2 linked regions of the Nordella sp. HKS 07 genome follow. The protein of the gene in region 1 binds, or shares a complex with, the protein of each later gene. Links are inferred from orthologs where the notes say so. Each region holds a gene or a part of one and is shown on either strand. Other genes may lie near its edges.

Region 1 (10,268 bases):
CGTCCTGCATCATCCCTTCCTCGAGGTTCCCGCCGTTCTGGCACCCTACCCCTCGCATGCTCATATCGATCTTCTCATCGAAGCGCGTGGGCACGGGATCGGCCGTCATCTGATGCAGACCATGATGGAGCGTCTCACCGAGCTCGGCTCGTCCGGCCTTCACCTGCAGGTGAGCCCGAAGAATGAAGGCGCGCGGGAATTCTATCACGCCCTTGGCTTTGAAGTGCTCTCTTCACCGGACTTGCCGGGCGACACATTGTTCATGGCGCGCCACCTCGGGGAACTGCATGGCGCGAATTGAATTCGAGCATGTCCACAAGAACTTTGGCGACACGCCGGTTCTCCACGACGTCACACTCAGCATCGAGAGCGGCGAGCTCTGTGTCTTTGTCGGCCCTTCGGGCTGTGGCAAGTCCACGCTCCTGCGCATGGTGGCGGGGCTCGAGACCGTTACCGCGGGCGAGATCAGGCTCGATGGCAGGCGCGCCAATGACTTGCCGCCGCCTGAGCGCAATGTCGCGATGGTGTTCCAGACCTATGCCCTGTTCCCGCATATGACGGTCGCCCAGAATATGGGCTTCGGCCTCAAGATCCGTGGTGTCGCAGGCTCGGTACGAACCGCCAAGATCGCTGAGGTCTCCAGGACCTTGCAGCTCGACGGTCTCCTCCACCGTCGGCCGGCGCAGCTGTCGGGCGGCCAGCGGCAGCGCGTTGCCATCGGGCGCGCCATGCTGCGCGATCCCGCCGTCTATATGTTCGACGAGCCGCTCTCCAATCTCGATGCAGCGCTTCGCATACAGACCAGGCTCGAGATCGCCAAGCTTCACCAGCTGTCCCGGCGCAGCATGATCTATGTCACGCATGACCAGATCGAAGCCATGACGCTCGCCGACCGCATCATTGTCCTCAATCGCGGCCGGGTTGAGCAGGTCGGCTCGCCCATGGAGCTTTACGACCAGCCGGCGAACAAATTCGTGGCGAGCTTCATCGGCGCGCCGGCGATCAATCTCATCGATGCGATTGTCACGGAGAAAGGGCTCGATATAGGGCCAGGGGTCCTTGTCCATCCCGGCATCGCGGCGGCGCCAGGCGCGAAGGTCACCATCGGCATCAGGCCCGAACATCTCGCCATCGCCCGCAGCGAAGGCGAGGCGGCCTTCATCTCGCAAGTCTCGCTCGTCGAAAGGCTGGGGGGCGAAACGCTGATCTATGCGCAAGCGCCGACGGGCGGCGATCTCCTCATCCTCAAGATCCAGGGCAAAACCAATCTCAAGGCGGGAGAGCGGATTGCGCTCGCCGTCGATCAAACGCATCTGCATTTCTTCGGCGCCGACGGGAACAGGCTGTCCTGATCCTCGCTGCAGCTTCAGACATAAGCGATCGAGCGCCCAGCAAGGACTGCCAGAATCCAGATGCCGGCGGAAAAGGCGGCATGATAGCGGGCATTGGCGGGAACCGCCGGCTGCAAGACGGCGCGCCGTTCACCCCAGTGATAGAGGCCGAGATTGGTGAAGCCGGCGGCGATGAAGGCCATTTTGGCCAGAAATACCGGATTCTGTCCGAAGGCTGTCGCCTCGGCGCTGAACATGACGGGCCCACTGAGAAGGAGAAGGATGAGGCCTGTCGCCGCGACGCCGAGTGCGGTCGGCGCTATGGCCGTCGCCATGTGGAAACGCCGGCGCAGAAGTAGAAGGTCGAAGACGAGAATGGCGCCGACGAGCAATGTCGCGCCGACGACATGGGCGAGATTGGCGAGGGGATATAGCCAGACGGATCCCCGCGCGGCAAAGCCGAGACGCGAGAATTCAAGACCCTGGAGGAATGAGTCCCACATCAGCGGTCAGCGCATCTCATAGACCTTGCCGGCGACGGTGACTCGCTCCGCCCGCATTTCATGCGCGCGCCGGGTCGAAGGATATCCTTCCGCTATGATGATAGTTCCGGTCTTCAGCATATCCTCTGTCAAACCCCGGTTCTGCATCCGCGAGATCGGCGCCAGAGTGATTTCCCAGGTCGCGTTGTCGTATTTCAGCATCACGTGGGCGTGCGGGTTTTGCCAGGCGATCATCTCGACCGGCGCTTCGATGGAGAACTTCTTCGCCGAGTCGTAACTGCCCCAGCCGTGATGGGCCGAGGCGACGGCGGTTGCGCCGACGAGGAAGGCGAGGGCGGTGATCAGTCTGTTGCGCATGGCAGTCCTCCTGAAGCCGTCCCCGTCGAGCTTAAGGGCTGAGGCCGCCGGGACAATGCCGGAGAGCGGAGCTCCCGGCATTGTGATGAGGCTTGCACTTCTCATAAGTATGTACTTATATGATTGCCATGATCGAATCCGAGGTTTTTCGCGCGCTGGCCGACCCCACCCGGCGTGCCGTGCTGGAGCGGGTGGCGGCGCGCGAAATGAGCGTCGGCGAGCTGAAGAGCCATTTCGCCGTATCGCAGCCGGCCATCTCGCAGCATCTGGCGGCACTCAAGGGAGCGGGCCTGGTGCGCGAGAGACGCGAAGGCCGCTTCGCCTATTACCGCGCCGATCCGAAGGGGATCGCGCCGCTGTTGAGTTGGGTCGAGCGCTACCGGGCTTTCTGGCCCGAGCGGATCGAGAGACTGAAGGATGTTCTCAAGGGAATGGAACCATGAGCAGCGACAACAAGCCGGAAAATGCAATCATCACCGAATGCGATCTCCATGAGGGACCCGACAAGGTCTGGCGGGCCTTGACCGAACCCGATCTCGTCGCGCGATGGCTGGTGCCTGACGATATCGACTGCCGGGTGATGGAGGCCGATCCCGAAAGGCTGCTGCGCTGCTCATGGAAGAGCCGAGAAGATGAGCGCGACAGCTTCGGCCAAAGCCTCGACACCGTCGTCACATTCGAACTCACCCCGACCCAGGCCGGAGGCACACATTTGCGCATCGTGCATGAAGGCTTTGCCCGTGCCGCGCTTGATGCCGCCAATGACAATCAATCACTGATGATGAGGGCGGCATGAGCAATTTCGTCCCCATCGTCGTCGAGCAGTCGAGCCGGGGCGAGCGCTCCTTCGACATTTTCTCCAGGCTCCTGCGTGAACGCATCGTCTTTCTGAACGGTCAGATCGACGACAACATGTCGGCGCTCATCTGCGCGCAGCTGCTGTTCCTCGAAGCCGAGGGGCCGGGCAAGGAGATCGCCATGTACATCAACTCGCCGGGCGGGGTGGTGACGAGCGGCTTCGCGATCTACGACACGATGCAATACATCAAATGCCCGGTCTCGACGGTGTGTATGGGATTTGCCGCCTCAATGGCGTCGTTTCTTCTGATGGCGGGCGCTCCGGGCAGGCGCATCTCACTCCCCAATGCGCGCATCCTGCTGCACCAGCCCTCCGGCGGCTTCCAGGGCCAGGCCTCCGACATCGAGCGCCATGCCCTGGATATCGTCAAGATGAAGCGGCGGATGATCGGCCTCTATGCCAAGCACTGCAAACGCAGCCTGGAAGAGGTCGAGCGGACCCTCGACCGCGATTTCTTCATGACGGCGGAAGAGGCCAGGGAATGGGGCCTCGTCGATCATGTCTACGAGGTGCGGACCGGCCAGGCGGCTTAGAGCAAAACCCGCCAAAGTTGAAGACTTTGGCGATAAGGATTTGCTCCAAGATATTGACCTCGCGCCGAGTCCTCTTCGGCCGGGATGCGCGCTTAGATCGCTATCTGACGAGGCGTCCTGCCAGTTCCGGGCGGGCCATCGTGCTATTTGCGAAAAGACCGCAGAATCACGATATTGGGCCCCATGGAAGAACCGGAAGACATCATCGCGGATGAAGGCGAGGAGGGTGCAAGGGAAGGTCCCGGCCCGCATGTGATTCGCGCCCATCTAAGGACGCTGCCCAACCGGCCCGGCGTCTATCGGATGTTCGACGCCAAGGGCGACGTGCTTTACGTTGGCAAGGCGCGCAGCCTCAGGAACCGCGTGTCGAATTATGTGCGGCTCGGCGGCCACAGCAACCGCATCGCCGCGATGATCTCGCTGACCGCGAATATGGAGTTCGTGACCACCGAGACCGAGGCCGAAGCGCTGCTCCTCGAGGCCAATCTCATCAAGAAGCTGCGGCCGCGCTTCAATGTCTCGCTCAGGGACGACAAGTCCTTCCCCTATATCCTCATCCGCAAGGACCATGAGGTCGCCCAGATCGTCAAGCATCGGGGTGCGCGCTCGCATAAGGGCAGCTATTTCGGGCCTTTCGCCTCGGCAGGGGCCGTCAATCGCACCATCAACGCCTTGCAGAAGGCCTTTCTCCTGCGCTCCTGCGCCGACAGCGTCTATGAGAACCGCACAAGGCCCTGTCTCCTCTACCAGATCAAGCGCTGTTCGGCACCCTGCACCGGCGAGATCGAGCCTGCGCCCTACACCGAGCTGGTCAAGGAGGCGGAAGCATTCCTCAACGGCAAGAGCAAGACGGTCAAGGCCGAGCTTGCCAAGCTGATGGAGGAAGCCTCCGAACGGCTCGATTTCGAGAGCGCGGCGCGCTATCGCGACCGCATCCAGGCGATGAGCTTCGTGACCTCGGAACAGGGCATCAATCCGCAAGGAGTAGAGGAAGCCGATGTCTTCGGTCTCGCTCAGGAAGGCGGGCAGATCTGCATCCAGGTGTTCTTCTTCCGTGCCGGACAGAATTGGGGCAACCGACCCTATTTCCCGCGCGCCGACAAGTCTCTGCCGGTGGCGGAGGTGCTGGGCTCCTTCCTGGCCCAGTTCTATGACGATAAGCCCATTCCGCCCCTGATCCTCCTGTCGCAGGAGATCGAGGAGACGGCGCTGCTCGAAGAGGCGCTTTCGACCCATGCCGGGCGCAAGGTCGAGATTGCGGTGCCGCAAAGGGGTGAGAAACGGGCGCTGATCGAGCATGCCGTCACCAATGCGCGCGAGGCCATGGGCCGCAAGCTCGCCGAATCGTCCTCACAGGCGAAGCTCCTTGCCGGGGTGGCCCGCGTCTTTGGTCTTGGCGAGCCACCGCGGCGTATCGAGGTCTATGACAACTCCCATATTCAGGGCGCCCAGGCGGTCGGCGGCATGATCGTGGCCGGCCCCGAAGGCTTCCTCAAATCGCAATATCGCAAGTTCAATATCAGGGCCGAGGACCTCACCCCCGGCGACGATTTCGGCATGATGCGGGAAGTACTGACTCGGCGCTTCTCCCGTCTGCTCAAGGAACATGGCGAGCGCGTGCCTGCCGGCGAGACGAATCCCGACCAGCCGCAGGCCTGGCCGGATCTGGTCCTCATCGACGGCGGGCAGGGCCAGCTCAATGCGACGCGCGCTGTGTTGGCCGATCTCGGGATCGCCGATCTCTGTATCGCCGGCGTCGCCAAGGGACCGGACCGCGATGCCGGGCGCGAGCATTTCTATGTCCCGGACAAGCCCTCCTTCATGCTCGAGGCGCGCGACCCCGTCCTTTACTATATCCAGCGGCTCCGGGACGAGGCGCACCGCTTCGCCATCGGGAGCCACCGAGCCAAGCGGGCCAGGGCGATAGCGCTAAATCCGCTCGATGAGATCGCGGGGATTGGCCCGACTCGCAAAAAAGCCTTATTGCAAGCCTTTGGATCGGCCAAGGCGGTGGCGCGGGCCAGCCTTGCCGATTTGGCAAAGGTTGAAGGGGTGAATAACGCTTTGGCCCAGGCTATCTATGACCATTTCCACGAGGGCGCTTTATGAGCGACGCGGTGACAAAATTGGCTCAGAAGGAAAGCCAGCGGCACGCACTGAGCCTGCCCAATATGCTGACCTATGGGCGACTTGTCGCGGTGCCCGTGGTCGCCGGCCTGATCCTGTGGGGCGGGGACGCGGCGCGCTGGACGGCGCTCGCTCTCTTCATCGCGGCCGCCATCACTGATTTCTTCGACGGCTACCTGGCCCGGCGCTGGGGCCAGCAATCGGCGCTTGGGCGCATGCTCGATCCCATCGCCGACAAGGTCCTGGTGGCGGTGGTGCTCCTGGTGCTCACCACCGACCGCACCATCGATGACGCGCATATCTGGGCTGCGATCATCATCCTCACGCGCGAGGTGCTGGTGTCGGGTCTGCGCGAATTCCTGGCGGAACTGCGTGTCTCGGTCCCCGTCACCAAGGTCGCCAAGTGGAAGACCACCGTGCAATTAATTGCAATCGGCTTCCTGATCGCCGGGCCTGCCGGCGACAAGATCCTGCCCTATGTCAGCGAGTTCGGACTGTTCTGCCTGTGGATCGCCGCAGCTCTCACCCTCTATACGGGCTACGATTATTTCCGTGCCGGCATCGGCCATGTGATGGAAGACAAGTGACGAAACTCCTCTATTTCGCCCGCATGCGCCAGATCATAGGCAAAGGGGAGGAGGAGATCACTCTCCCGGCCGAAGTCACCACCGTGAACCTGCTGATCGACTTTCTGAAGAAGCGCGACGAGGCCTATGCCGCGGCTTTCGCCGACCCGCGCATTATCCGCGCCGCAATCAACCAAGCGCATGCGCCCCTCGACGCGTCTATTGCGGGCGCGCGCGAGATTGCGTTTTTCCCGCCGGTAACCGGCGGGTAGGCCGATGCCGGACCAGGCCGTTCTCTTGCAGGAGGCTGTCCGGCAGTTTGGCGAGGCTTGGGCGAGTGGCGATCTGCGGACGCTCGATGCACTGTTGTCGCCGACCTACAGCCATTCGGATGCCTTTGGGAAGCTCTATGACCGTGCCGGCTGGCTTGCCTATGCCGCCGCACGCGCCGGGCGCGGCACGCAGATATCATTCCGGGAAGTCGAGACACGGTATATCGGTGACATTGCCGTGGTCACCGGTGTCAACGATCTCACGGGCGGCGGCATTCGCAATGCGGGAGATCAAACGGACCTGTCCATCCGCTTCACGCAAGTCTGGCTCTTGCGCGACGGTAAGTGGCTGCGGGAGGCATTCCAGGCCACGCCGATCCAGGAGGATTCAAACGGTGCGTGAGATAAAAAGAGGAGCGCGCGGGGAATGAGCCCGCGCGCGACTGGTCGTCAGATGTTCAGAGCGTTCAGGCGGCCTTTTTCTTCGGCTGCACTTCGTTGAGATAGTCGGCCCGCAAGCTGCGGGAAATATCGCCGACGGCGAACTTGTAGGGGCCGATCTCGCCGACCGGCGTCACTTCGGCCGCGGTGCCGACGATGAAGCATTGCTCGAAGCCCGCGAGCTCTTCCGGCATGATGGCGCGTTCGATCACCTTGATCTGGCGCTTCTGGGCGAGACCGATGACGGTGCGGCGCGTGATACCGTCCAGGAAGCAGTCCGGGGTCGGCGTATGGATTTCACCGTTCTTCACGAAGAAGATATTGGCGCCGGTGCATTCGGCAACCTGGCCGCGCCAGTCCAGCATCATGGCGTCGGCATAGCCTTTGCGCTCGGCCTTGTGCTTGGAGATGGTGCAGATCATGTACAGGCCGACCGCCTTGGCCTTGGACGGAGCGGTCAGCGGGTCGGGGCGTCGGAACTCCGCGATATCGAGGCGGATGCCCTTTTCGAGCTGGGTCGGATCGAAATAGGACGGCCACTGCCAGATGGCGATGGCGACATTGATCTTGGTATTCTGGGCGGAAACACCCATCATCTCGGAGCCACGCCAGGCGATCGGCCGGACATAAGCATCGGCGAAGCCCTGACGCTTCAAGGTCTCGCGGCAGGCGGCATCGATCTCGGCCACGGTGTAGGGAATCTTCATATCGAGCATCTCGGCCGAATCGAACAGGCGCTGGGTATGCTCGGTCAGCTTGAAGATCTCGCCGCCATAGGCGCGCTCGCCCTCGAAAACGGCGCTGCCATAATGCAAAGCGTGGGTGAGGACATGGACCTTGGCGTCCTTCCACGGCACGAATTCGCCATTCATCCAGATGACGCCGTCGCGCTGGTCAAAAGGAACGATCGACATGGCTTGTCTCCCATTTATTCGGCTGCCCGGCATTTTTGCACGCAGCCTCGGTTCGGCCTATATGTCATCACGGCTGTCCGAATGTTCAGCCACGATGACGCAACAAGGTTTCTTGCGATTGTGATGTCTTGTAACAAACTTCGGAAAATACGTCAATATGGCTGACATAATTTCTGAGCGCGATGTGAGCGATGAGGATATCGTCAGCCTGATCGAGCTTCTGTTCTTCGCATATCGCGATTTCACCTCCGATCCCGATGCGATATTGGCGGAATGGGGCTTCGGGCGGGCGCATCACCGCGTCGTGCATTTTGTCGGCCGCAACCCTGGCATGACGGTGGCGCAGCTCTTGAGCATCCTAGGGATCACCAAGCAGAGCCTCGGCCGTGTGTTGCGCGATCTCATCGAAAAGGATCTCGTCTATCAGCGTGCTGGCGATACGGACCGGCGGCAGCGGCTTTTGTTCCTGACCGAGGAAGGTGAGGCGCTACGTCTCAAGCTGATGGCGCCGCAAGCCGAGCGCATCATCCGCGCCCTCGGCGAGGCAGGCGATGAGGCGGAGCCCAATTACAGGAAGGTTCTCTATCACCTTATCAGTCCGGAGAACCGTCGCTCGGTGAGCGAATGGCTCACCAGCCGCAGCGCGCGGGGCAAGTAGAGATGAGCGAAGAGAAGCCGCATATACTGGTGATCGACGACGACCGCCGCATCCGTGAGCTGCTGCACTCCTATCTGGCCGAGAACGACTTCAGGGTCACAGTGGCGGCGAGTGCGACGGAGGCGCGCGACAAGATGCGCGGGCTAGCCTTCGATCTCCTCATCCTCGACGTGATGATGCCAGGTGAATCCGGAACGGCGTTGGCGCAGTCCCTGCGTGGCGCGAAGGAGCGCATACCGATCCTCATGCTCTCGGCGCTGTCGGAGATCGAGGATAGGATCAACGGACTGATGGCAGGCAGCGACGACTATCTGCCGAAGCCGTTCGAACCGCGCGAGTTGCTGCTGCGGGTGCAGAATCTCTTGCGCCGTTCCTCCTCGCCGCCCGATCAGCGTGTCGATGTTCGCTTCGGCGCCTGCCAGTTCAACATGACGCGCGGCGAACTCCGGCGCAATGGCGAGCTCGTCAAGCTGACCACGCGCGAGCGCGAATTGCTGCGTCAGTTCGTGCAGAATGCCGGCCAGTCCATCACCCGTGCGGAACTTTCACCCGAAGGGACCGAGGACAATGCCCGCACCGTCGATGTCCAGATCAATCGCCTGCGCCAGAAAATCGAGGAGGATCCCTCCAATCCGGTTTATCTGCAAACCGTGCGCGGAGCGGGCTATACTCTGCATCTCGATTGACAGGACAACGGCATGAGCGTCGCCAGCGAGAGCGAACCCAAAATAGAACATCCCACGCTTTACTGGCGCTTCAACCGCTTCCTCGAGCGCTACCTGCCGGGCGGACTCTATCAGCGATCTCTGATCATCGTCGTGGCGCCCATCGTGCTGCTGCAGAGCATCATGGTCGGCGTCATTCTCGACCGTCACTGGGACAATGTGACGAGAGTGCTCGCCCGTTCGCTGGCACGCGACATTTCGCTGGTCATCGAGCTTTACGGCAAGACGGAAAAGTCGCCCGCCGCGATCGCCAATTTCACCGAGATGGTGAACCGGCGCCTGCGCCTCAGGCTGGAAATCCAGGACAATGCTTCTCTGCCGCCGCCCAAGCCGGCGCCGTGGCTGTCCATTGTCGACACACGGCTCAGCCGTTATCTCGATAACGAAGGCTTGCCGGCCTGGATCGACAGCACCAGCAGCCCTGGCTATGTCGAAATTCGCGTCGAGGCCGGGGGAGGAACCGTCTTTCGCTTTTTGCCGAATGACGAGCGGGCTTTCGCGGCCAATACCAATTCATTGCTGCTCTGGATGCTGGTATCGTCCCTGGTGCTCCTGGCCATCGCCATCGTCTTCATGCGCAAACAAATCAAGCCGATCATCGAGCTCGCGCATGCGGCGCGCAGCTTCGGTCTCGGCCATGATGTCAGTCACTTCACTCCGCGCGGCGCGACGGAGGTTCGCCAGGCGGCGCAAGCCTTCCTCAACATGAAGGAACGCATCGAGCGGCATGTCGAGCAGCGCACGGCAATGCTGGCGGGGGTCAGCCACGATCTGCGCACCATCCTCACCCGTTTCAAGCTCGAGCTCGCTTTCCTCGGCGACAGCGCCAAGGTGAAAGCGCTCAAGGGCGATGTCGAAGAAATGCAGACGATGCTCGAAGCCTATATGAATTTCGCGCGTGGCGCCGGTGGAGAGAAGGCGGAAGTGAGCGATATCGCGCAAATGGTCGCGAGTGCTGCGAAAAGCGGCTCGCGGCCGCGTT
Region 2 (10,258 bases), 6.7 Mb from region 1 along the record:
CCCCCTTGACTGCTACCTCTGCCTCGATTGCGGGCACCTGCAGAACCTTGATGTCGTCGATCCCGACATCCTGTTCCGCGATTATACCTACCGCACATCGGTGTCACTGGGCCTGGTTGAGCACTTCAAACGCTATGCGCATTCGGTCGTCACCGGTCTTTCGATTCCGAAAGAAAGTCTTGTCGTCGAGATGGGCAGCAATGACGGATCGCTCCTGAAGGCCTTCGGGAACGAGGGAATGCGCGTCCAGGGCATCGACCCTGCGCGCAACATCGCGGCCGCCGCAACCGCGGACGGCATCCCGACGCTCCCGGACTTCTTCACCAGCGCTTTGGCGGCGCGCATCAAGTCCGAACAGGGCGAGGCCAAGCTGTTCTGTGCCAACAACGTCTTCGCCCATATCGACAACATGTCTGATGTCGCGAAAGGCATCCGCCTGCTGCTCGCCAATGACGGCGCCTTCGTGTTCGAGGTCTCCTATATCGTCGACATGATCGACAACATGGTGTTCGACACGATCTATCACGAGCATGTCTCGCACCATGCCCTGATCCCGCTGGAGACGTTCCTGAACAAGCACGACATGACGCTGTTTCATGTCGAGCGCACGGCTACCAAGGGCGGTTCGATCCGCGCCTTCGCGCAACCCAAATCGACCGGCGCGCGGCCGCGCTCCGACGAACTGTCGAAGCTCTTTGCCGAAGAGGAGCGGCGCGGCATCACGAAGCCCAAAATCTATCAGGACTGGTTCGTGGCGATCGAGCAGCGCAAACGCAAGGTTCTGGCCTATCTCGACGAGGCGATCGCCGCGGGCAAGACGGTTGCCGCCTATGGCGCTTCGACCACCACGACGACCCTGCTCTATCACTTCGAACTGGAAGGCCGGATCAAGTTCATCGTTGATGACAATCCGCTCAAGCAAGGACTTTTCAGCCCGGGTGCACACCTGCCCGTGCTGCCTTCCAGCGAACTTTCGGCGAAAATACCCGATGTGGTGGTGATCCTCGCCTGGACCTACGCCGAGCCGATCCTGAAGCGCAATCAGGCCTATGTCGATGCCGGCGGCACCTTCATTATTCCGCTGCCGCAGCCCCGGATCGTCGGCCGCGAGGGCGACGCGGCGCTCTGAAGCGCCGGACCAGACACCAGACGATAGCGCTGACCAGCGACGCTTCACCTGCGTAAAGGGGCGCTCGCCACCTTCCCCGCAAGGGGGACGGTGATGCTTGTACGAGCCCGTTTACAATGTGAGAAAGAGAGAGCCCGTCGAGCCCCGCCTCCTCAGCTCCTCAGCTCCACCAGATCCTTGTAAAAATCGAGGGCCTCCGGATTGGCGAGCGCCTCCTTGTTCTTGACCACACGGCCATGCACGACATCGCGCACGGCGAGCTCGGTGATCTTGCCGGACTTGGTGCGTGGAATATCCTTCACCGCGACGATCTTCGCCGGCACATGGCGGGGCGATGCGCCCTGGCGCACCTGCTGCCTGATTTTCTGGACGAGCGCATCGTCGAGCGCGGCTCCCTCGCGCAGGCGCACGAACAGCACGATGCGTACGTCATTGTCCCAGTCCTGGCCGATGGCCAGCGCCTCGATGACCTCGGGGATGCGCTCGACCTGCGCGTAGAGTTCCGCCGTGCCGATTCGCACGCCGCCCGGATTGAGCGTGGCATCCGAGCGGCCATGGATGATGATGCCGCCATTCGCCGTCCATTCGGCGAAATCGCCATGGCACCAAATATCGGGGAAGCGGGCGAAATAGGCATTGTGATATTTCTCGCCGCTCTCGTCGTTCCAGAACATCACCGGCATCGAGGGGAACGGGCTCGTGCAGACGAGCTCACCCTTCTCGCGGCGTATGGGCCTGGCCTCATCGTCATAGACATCGACCGCCATGCCGAGCATCGGTCCCTGGATCTCGCCGCGCCAGACCGCAGACAGCGGGTTGCCGCCGACGAAACAGCCGCAGATGTCGGTGCCGCCCGAAATCGAGGCGAGATGCAGGTCGCGCTTGATGTCCCGATAGACGAAATCAAAGCTCTCCGCTGCGAGCGGCGAGCCGGTCGAGAACATCGTGCGCAGCTTGTCGAGCCTGTGGGTCTCGCGCGGCTTGAGGCCTGACTTCTTCACCGCGTCTATATATTTGGCTGACGTGCCGAACAGCGTCATGCCTTCCTCGTCGGCATAGTCGAACAGCACGCGCTCGCTGGGCGCGAAGGGCGAACCGTCATAGAGCAGCAGCGTGGCGCCGGTGGCGAGCCCGCTCACCAGCCAGTTCCACATCATCCAGCCGCAGGTGGTGAAATAGAACAGGCGGTCGCCCGCCTTCACGTCGGAATTGAACAGAAGCTCCGAGAGATGCTTGAGCAGAATGCCCCCCGCCCGGTGCACGATGCATTTGGGAATGCCAGTGGTGCCCGAGGAATAGAGGATATAGAGCGGATGATCGAAAGGCAGCTGCGCGAACTTGATCGGCTCGGGCTCCTTGCGCGAGATATAGTCCTCATAGGCGACGGCACGCGGCATGGTGCGCGAAATGTCGGTCGCCTGGCCGATATAGTCGATGATGACGGTCTCCTCGACGCTCGGCAGCTCCTTCAGGACGGCTGCCACCTTGTTGGCGATCGGGATCGTCTTGCCGTTGTAGTAATAGCCGTCGCAGGCGACGAGAAAGCGCGGCTTGATCTGGCCGAAGCGATCGAGAATGCCGCGCTCGCCGAAATCGGGCGAGCAGGACGACCAGATGCCGCCGAGCGAGGCCACCGCCAGGAAGGCGACGATGGTTTCAGGCATGTTCGGCACGATGGCCGCCACACGGTCGCCGGGCTTGAGGCCGGCCTTGGCGAACGCATGATGAAGTCGCGCCACGGCGTTGTTGAGCTGGCGCCAGCTCATCGTCTTCCTGACCTTGTCCTCGCCGCGGAAGATCAGCGCCGGCGTGTCGTCGGATCTGACCAGGAGGTTCTCGGCATAGTTCAGCCTGGCGTCAGGGAAGAATCGGGCGCCCGGCATCTTATTCCCGTCGACCAGCACCCGGTCTCCGCGCTCTGAAGCCTTGACCTTGGCGAAATCCCACACCGCGCTCCAGAATTTCTCCGGCTGCCGCACCGAAAAACCGTGGATATCCGCATAGGTCCGGAACGGGCCCGAGCCTTCGGTTTTCGCCATATGGGCTGCGAAAGCCGCGAGATTGGACCCCGCTTGACGCCCCGCATCCGGTGTCCACAATGGCTCGGCAGTCGGCATCAATCACCTCCCTTTGATTATCCGGCACGATCATGCCGCATTTCCGTGCTCCCAAGGCGCCGAATACGGCCCGCAAGTCAACCCTTGACTTGCGCGCCGCAATTTCCTGCAAGGAAACGATGCGTAAGATCATACTGGCCTGCCTCGCTATCACCGCCGTCCTCATCGTCGCGGCGGGCACCTTCCTGACCAGCCGGATCCGGACGGTCTCCGCCGATCTGGCCGAGCGGGTCGAGAGCCACACCGGCGTGGCGGTAGCCTCTTCCGGCCTGCCCGGCGTCTCCTTCTGGCCACGCTTCGCGGTCACCCTCGACAATGTCGTCCTTCCCGCGCCCAAGGGCATGACCTCCGGCCCGCTCGCCACGATCGAGGCCATGCATATCGTGCCGGAGGATGGCCTGTTCGGCTGGGGAAAAAACGGCATCGCCGAGATCGTCCTCGAACATCCCAGCATCAACCTGATCATTAGCGCCGATGGGCGGGCCAACTGGAACTATGACGCGAAGGCCAGCGCGGGAGCGCCGGACGGCCTTCCCTTGCGCATCGTCAATGGCCGCATCGCCTTTCTCGACGAGCGCACCGGCACCGCGGTGGCGCTCGCTGATGTCGAAGCCCAGACCGCGCTGTCGGGTCCCGCCGACGAATTGACGGCCAAGGGCGCCTTTGTCTGGAACGAGCGGCGGGCCAGCTTCACGCTCTTCGTCAAATCGCCGCAGCGCATCGCCGAGGACGGCTCGCCCACCGATGTCACCTTGCAGGCGCCCGGACTTTCTTTCCAGTTCTCCGGCCGCACCGCCCTCGTCAAAGGCTTCGAGCTCGACGGCCAGGCCGGGATCAAGGGCACCGACCTCGCCATGGCCGCATCCTGGTTCGGCGCGGCGCTGCCGGCCGGCATGGACGGCGCCCGCTTCGACCTGGCGGGAGCGATTGATTCATCGGCGCGGGGGCTGCTCTTCACCAACGCCCAGTTCATGCTCGACGACATGCGCGGCCAGGGCGATGTCGGTCTGGCGTTTGGCAAGGGCCGACCTAAGCTCGACGCCGACGTTGTCGTCGACATGATTGATCTCACCCGCTACAGCGCGACATCGGCGGCGGCGAGTACGGCCTTCCTCGCCAACCCCTGGTCGTCGGCGCGCCTCGATCTCTCCGCCTTGCGCAGCCTCGACGCCATCCTCAAGGTCGGCACCAATGCCTTCGCCTATGGCGCCTTTCGCACCGGTCCGGCCGAGCTCAGCGCCAATGTCACAGACGGCCTTCTCGATCTGAAGATCGCCAAGGCGACATACGCCGAAGGCACCCTCGATATCGCCTTGAAGATCGACGGCAAGGCAGACACCCCCGCCATCGAATTCAGCGCCAATGGCGAAGGCATCGCCGCCGACAAGGCCCTGCTCGCCGCCTTGGGCTTCGGCGACATGCACGGCCGGCTGTCTCCGAGCCTCTCGCTCCAGGCCAGCGGCGAAACGCTCGCCGACCTCGTTTCGACGCTCAAGGGCCACGCCTCGTTCCGTACCGTCGGCGGCAGCCTCGCCGGCGTCGATCTGTCCGGCGTCTTCGGCAAGGTCTCGACGGCGATTATCGAGGGTTGGAACCGTGACGACCGCCAGAGCACCGCTTTCGACGCGTTGTCGGCTACTTTCGCCATTTCCGACGGTATTGCGGAGACCAGCAATCTGGTCCTGACGAGCCCGACGCTTACCTTTACCGGCAAGGGCGAAGTGGATCTCCTGCGTCAGGCGCTCGATCTCAAGGTCGATCCGCAACTGGCGGTTGCCGCCTCGCCTTCGGCGACAGCTCCGGCTGCCCCGCAACGCGCCACCTTCCCGGTCGCCATCCAGGTCAAGGGTCCGTGGACGGCGCCGCGCATCTATCCGGACATGCCCGGCATTCTGGAGGATCCGGCGGGCGCCTATGCGGCGCTCAGGAAGCTGGGTCTCGTTTCGCCGGATTGAACGGCAGAGTCATTCTTGGCAAACTGGGGCCACGATGATCCGAGTGCAGGACAGAGCTTTTGATGCGGCGGCCGAGCTGAAGGCGTTTCAGGCCGTCAACCGCTCGAGCGGCGCCACCGTGATGTTCATCGGCACGGTGCGCGAGCTGAGTGAGGGCGCCCGCATCGACCGCATGACGCTCGAGCATTATCCGGGCATGACCGAGAAAGCGCTGGCCGGGATCGAGGCAGAGGCGCGCAAGCGCTGGCCGCTGGAAGCGAGCCTCGTCATCCATCGCTACGGGCCGCTCGAGCCGGGCGATGATATCGTCCTGGTGCTCACCGCCTCCTCTCACCGTCAGGCCGCCTTCGAGGCCTGTGAGTTCCTGATGGACTGGCTCAAGACCATGGCTCCCTTCTGGAAGCTCGAAGAGACCGCCGGCGAAACGCGCTGGGTCGATGCCAAGGACAAGGACGATCAGGCGGCGCGGCGCTGGGACAAGCCGTGAACTACCGCCGGCTTTGGCGCAGGCGGCCTTCGCAGCCGCCGCGCCCTTTGTGGCGCAGCCTGCTCGACATCGGCATTTTCGTCTTTGCCGCCGTTGTCGTCCTGCTCGCTATCCGCATCTTCAATCAGGTGACCCTCACCCCGGGCACCGCCGACGTCATCGACGGTGATTCCTTCCGACTGGGCAAGGACGAGATCAGGCTCAATGGCATCGACGCGCCGGAATATCGCCAGGTCTGCCGGGACGGCAGCGACCGCCAGTGGAATTGCGGGCGCGCCGCAACGGACGCCCTGCGCCGGCTCGTGACGGGTCGCGAGGTCGGTTGCACGGGTCTCGATGCCGACCGGTATGGCCGCCTCGTCTCGCGCTGCACCGCCGGCCGCATCGACCTCAACGCCGAAATGGTCCGCCTCGGCTGGGCTATCGCCTATACGCGACATAGCGACGACTATGTGGATCAGGAGGCGGAGGCGCGCCGCCAACGGCGCGGCATCTGGCGCGGCAGCTTCGACCTGCCGGAGGACTGGCGCGAGATTCACCGTCCGCATTTCGATCGCGCGCCGCATGATTAGAGCGGCCTCCCCTTCTCCCACCTGCGAGAGGAGAAGATGGCGCGAAGCGTGGGATGGCGATGCTCAGTCCGGGCGCTTACGGAAGAGCGCGAGCGCAGCGCAGGGCTTATGCACCGTCCACGGGCAGGTTCGCCGGCGGGGAAACCACTTCTGGCGTCAGATGCGCCCAGCCAGCGCGTAAGTGACAAGTTGCTTATCCCACCCGAACTCATTTAGTGTCTAATTTAGTGTCTTACATCCGGCCAGTGTCGAAAGGCGGGTGCGAAGCATGGAAATTGTTGAACTGCAGCTCGGCCTGCACCAGCGCGACGCCGAGACGTACACGGTCGAACTCCGCATCAGCAGGCCGGATAGCGACGCCGACACGCGGGTGAGCTCGCGTTTTCCTGTCGGCGATATCGATCTCGAAGCCATTCGCCGGCAGAAATTCAACGTCGAGGCCCTCGGGCACCTGCTAGCCGAGTGTCTGTTTAAGGATGACAAGCTGCGTACCGCTTTCGCCGAGGCGCGCGCCGTCGCAGACGCCGGCAATGCAACGCTGCGGCTGCGGCTTTTCGTCGGCCCTAGCGCGCCGGAGTTGCACGTATTGTTTTGGGAAGCCCTCCGCAGTCTGGACGATGGCCAGCCGCTTTTTACCGGCGAGCGCATTCTCTTCTCGCGCTATCTCAGCAGCGCCGACTGGCGGCCGGTGCGTCGCCGTCCAAAGGCCGCTCTGCGTGGACTGATTGTCATCGCCAATCCAACCGACGTGGAAACCTATCGTCCCGGCGGTCGCGCCTTGGCATCTCTCGACGTCGCGGCGGAGTTGGCTCGCGCTAAAGCGGGGCTCGAAGGTGTCGAGTGCGCAGTGCTCGCCTCCGGCGGACGCGCCACACTTGACGAGCTGGTGCATCAACTGCACGACGGGTGCGATGTCCTCTACATCGTCTGCCATGGCGCCTTTATCGAAAGCGAAGCCTGGCTCTGGTTGGAGGACGCTACGGGGAAGACGCGCCGGGTCGCTGCGAGCGAGCTGATCCAGCAGATGCGCGAGCTGCGCAACGTTCCGGCACTCGTCGTGCTGGCGTCGTGTCAGAGCGCCGGTAGCGGTGATGATGCGCGCACCTCCGACGCCGGCGCGCTCGCCGCACTCGGACCGGGACTGGCGGAGGCGGGTATCCCGGCTGTGCTGGCCATGCAGGGCGACGTGACAATCGCCACGATAGCCGAGTTCATGCCCGTATTCTTCCGTGAGCTGCAGCGCGACGGGCAGATCGACCGCGCGGTCGCGGTTGCGCGCGGCGCGATCCGCGACCGTGCCGACTGGTATGTGCCGGTCCTGTTCATGAGACTGCGCGGCGGCTCGCTCTGGTACAAGCCAGGATTTGAGGAAGGAGCGCATCTCGAGAACTGGCCGGCTGTGCTGCGCCAGATTCAAAGCCGCCAGTTGACTCCAATTCTCGGACCCGGCTTGACCGACTCGCTGCTCGGCTCGCGCCGCGAAATTGCACGGCGATGGGCGGAAACGTTCCATTTTCCAATGGCGCCACACAATCGGGAGGACCTGCCGCAGGTCGCGGAATTTCTCGCGGTGAATCAGAAAGCCAAGATGTTTCCGCAGAACGAGTTGATCAACTACCTGCGCGCCGATCTGCTGGCGCGTTATCACGACGACCTGCCGGAAGAACTTCGCGAACGGAAAACGGACGAACTGCCCACCGATCACCTCGGCAAGCTGATTTCGACGATCGGCTCCCAGCGCCGGAAGCGCATTCCAGCGGAGCCATTCGCCGTGCTGGCCCGGCTCCCAATCCCGATCTATGTGACGGCGGCGCAGAACGACCTCATCTACGATGCGCTGCGCGAGGCCGGCAAGGAACCTCGCGTCGACCTCTGCCGTTGGCACGACGGTCTTATCGAACTTCCGACAATCGAGCCGGATTTCCGGCCGGATCCGCAGCATCCGCTCGTCTATCATTTGTTCGGGCGTCTGGATCAGCCCGAGTCGCTCGTGTTCACCGAGGATAACTATTTCGACTTTCTGATCGGGATAAAGAAGAACAAGGACCTCATCCCCGCAATGGTCAAGCGCGCGCTTGCGGATACCGGCCTCGCCTTTCTGGGTTTCCAGCTCGACGACTGGAACTTCCGGGTGATGTTTCGTGCCATCATGGACCAGGAAGGAGGGCGGGGACGGCGATCGATGTATGCGCATATCGCGGCGCAGATCGATCCCGAGGAGGGACGGATTCTCGAGCCGAAGCGCGCCCGCGCTTATCTCGAGAGCTACTTCACCGAGTCGGCAATCAGCATCTACTGGGGTAGTCCCGACGACTTTGCACGCGATCTCCTCAAGCGCTGGGAGGCGTCCACATGACACCCGGCGACCATCCCCGCCCGGCGCCGTTTGTCGGGCCTCGCCCGTACAAGCTCGGCGAGCAGCTCTTCGGCCGTGGTCGCGAGCGACTTGAGCTGCTTGATCTCCTGATCGCGGAACGGATCGTCCTTCTCTATTCGGCATCCGGCGCAGGCAAGACATCGCTCATACAGGCGGCACTGGCGCCCGCCCTGCGTAATGAGGCTTTCACGGTGCCGACGTTCGCGCGCGTCACATTCGAGCAAGCGATGGGCGTGTCGGAGCCGGCCAACCGCTACGTCTTTGCCGTGCTGCTTTCGCTCGAGGAGAGCCAGCCGAAGGAACGGCAGTGCCCGCTCGCCGCGCTCACGCAAATGACGCTTGCGGATTATCTGGACGCGCGCTGGGCCGAGCCGGCCGGCGGAATGGTCCTGATCATCGATCAGTTCGAGGAAATTCTGACCATCGATCCGACCGACTTGGACGAAAAGAGGGAGTTCTTCGCGCAACTCGGCGCAGCACTGCGCAGCCGACACCGGTGGGCGCTGCTCTCGATGCGCGAAGAGCACCTGGCCGGACTCGATCCCTATCGAAACATGATCCCTACTCGGCTCGCCTCGACATTCCGCCTGGAGCTCCTCAACGAGCAGCAGGCACGCCAGATCATGCAGGAAGCTTCTGCGCAGGCTGGCGTCGTGTTCACCGATGGTGCGGCGCGCAAGCTCGTCGACGACCTTCGCCGCGTTCAAGTCCAGCGGTCAGGCGGTGCGCTCGAGGAGCAGCTCGGTCCGACCGTCGAGCCGACGCAGCTTCAGGTCGTCTGCTTGCGGCTGTGGAGCAAGCTTGGGCCTGATCAGGCGACGATAGAGGAGGATGATGTCGAAGCAATCGGCAGCGCTGATACGGCTTTGGCCGACTACTTCGCGGAGACCGTCGAGCGCCTGGGAAGCCGCGAGCGGTTCGTGCGCGACTGGATCGAAGACGAGTTGATCACGCCGCAGGGGCTTCGCAATCAAATCCTGAAAGAGGCAGCGTTGCGAGGCGGGAAGGTGGATACCCAGGCGATTTCGCTCCTGGACGAAAGGCATCTGCTGCGGGAGGAACGGCGGCGCGGAATTGGTTGGCTTGAGCTGACCCATGACCGACTGGTCCAGCCGATCCGCACCGACAATGCCAGTTGGCGCGACGCGCATCTCACCCCGTTTCAGCGCCAGGCCCTGCTGTGGGACAGGCAAGGACGTCCCCACCATCTCGAATTGCGCGGCGCGACCCTTAGGACCGCGGAGTATTGGGCGGAGGAGCACGATAGTGAGCTTACGTCCTCGGAGCGGGATTTCCTCGCAGCCTGCGTGGGCAGTCGGCGCCGAATGCGGAACAGGCGCCTCATCCCCGCGATGGCCGTGGGGCTGGCGATACTGGCTGTCGTGTTGTTCGAGGGCTATCGGCGTTTGTTGGAGGCGCAACCCTGGGGAAACTGGACCGATCTCAGGACCGGTGAACCGCACGAACTGGGCGGCGATTTCATCGCGATTGGACGCAGCCAACCCGGCTTTGAGAAACTCTTCAAGAGCCAGATCTATCTGGAACCGACCGTCGTCTCTCGATGGCACCTTGTGGTCTCGCGAGGTCTCCAGGCCTTCGACATGCGAAGCCTCAACGGCAC

Evidence for each region.
Region 2: the proteins of moaD (region 1) and G5V57_RS33135 are in contact, whole or in part, in a crystal structure (PDB 1FMA), measured with the Escherichia coli proteins. The link is inferred for Nordella sp. HKS 07 from one-to-one orthologs.

The regions. Positions count from the first base shown.
Region 1 is NZ_CP049258.1:248,638-258,905, reverse strand. Bases 4,922-7,920 are described here. They hold moaD (molybdopterin converting factor subunit 1), read left to right. Parts: upstream 4,922-6,293; coding sequence 6,294-6,548; downstream 6,549-7,920. Other genes in these bases: G5V57_RS01175 (branched-chain amino acid aminotransferase), read right to left, coding at 7,016-7,903; G5V57_RS01180 (nuclear transport factor 2 family protein), read left to right, coding at 6,553-6,951; pgsA (CDP-diacylglycerol--glycerol-3-phosphate 3-phosphatidyltransferase), read left to right, coding at 5,689-6,297; uvrC (excinuclease ABC subunit UvrC), read left to right, coding at 4,922-5,692. Also shown: G5V57_RS01230 (N-acetyltransferase), read left to right, coding at 1-301; G5V57_RS01225 (ABC transporter ATP-binding protein), read left to right, coding at 288-1,352; G5V57_RS01220 (hypothetical protein), read right to left, coding at 1,367-1,834; G5V57_RS01215 (DUF6152 family protein), read right to left, coding at 1,841-2,191; G5V57_RS01210 (helix-turn-helix transcriptional regulator), read left to right, coding at 2,320-2,634; G5V57_RS01205 (SRPBCC domain-containing protein), read left to right, coding at 2,631-2,987; G5V57_RS01200 (ATP-dependent Clp protease proteolytic subunit), read left to right, coding at 2,984-3,583; more of uvrC, read left to right, coding at 3,767-4,921; G5V57_RS01170 (MarR family winged helix-turn-helix transcriptional regulator), read left to right, coding at 8,061-8,561; G5V57_RS01165 (response regulator), read left to right, coding at 8,564-9,247; G5V57_RS01160 (ATP-binding protein), read left to right, coding at 9,260-10,268. UniProt on the Escherichia coli protein: Involved in sulfur transfer in the conversion of molybdopterin precursor Z to molybdopterin.
Region 2 is NZ_CP049258.1:6,991,266-7,001,523, forward strand. What follows is about bases 3,973-6,961. They hold G5V57_RS33135 (molybdenum cofactor biosynthesis protein MoaE), read left to right. Parts: upstream 3,973-5,235; coding sequence 5,236-5,688; downstream 5,689-6,961. Other genes in these bases: G5V57_RS33130 (AsmA-like C-terminal region-containing protein), read left to right, coding at 3,973-5,201; G5V57_RS33140 (thermonuclease family protein), read left to right, coding at 5,685-6,260; G5V57_RS33145 (CHAT domain-containing protein), read left to right, coding at 6,529-6,961. Outside these bases: G5V57_RS33120 (class I SAM-dependent methyltransferase), read left to right, coding at 1-1,129; G5V57_RS33125 (acetoacetate--CoA ligase), read right to left, coding at 1,282-3,246; more of G5V57_RS33130, read left to right, coding at 3,366-3,972; more of G5V57_RS33145, read left to right, coding at 6,962-8,616; G5V57_RS33150 (FHA domain-containing protein), read left to right, coding at 8,613-10,258. UniProt on the Escherichia coli protein: Converts molybdopterin precursor Z to molybdopterin. This requires the incorporation of two sulfur atoms into precursor Z to generate a dithiolene group. The sulfur is provided by MoaD.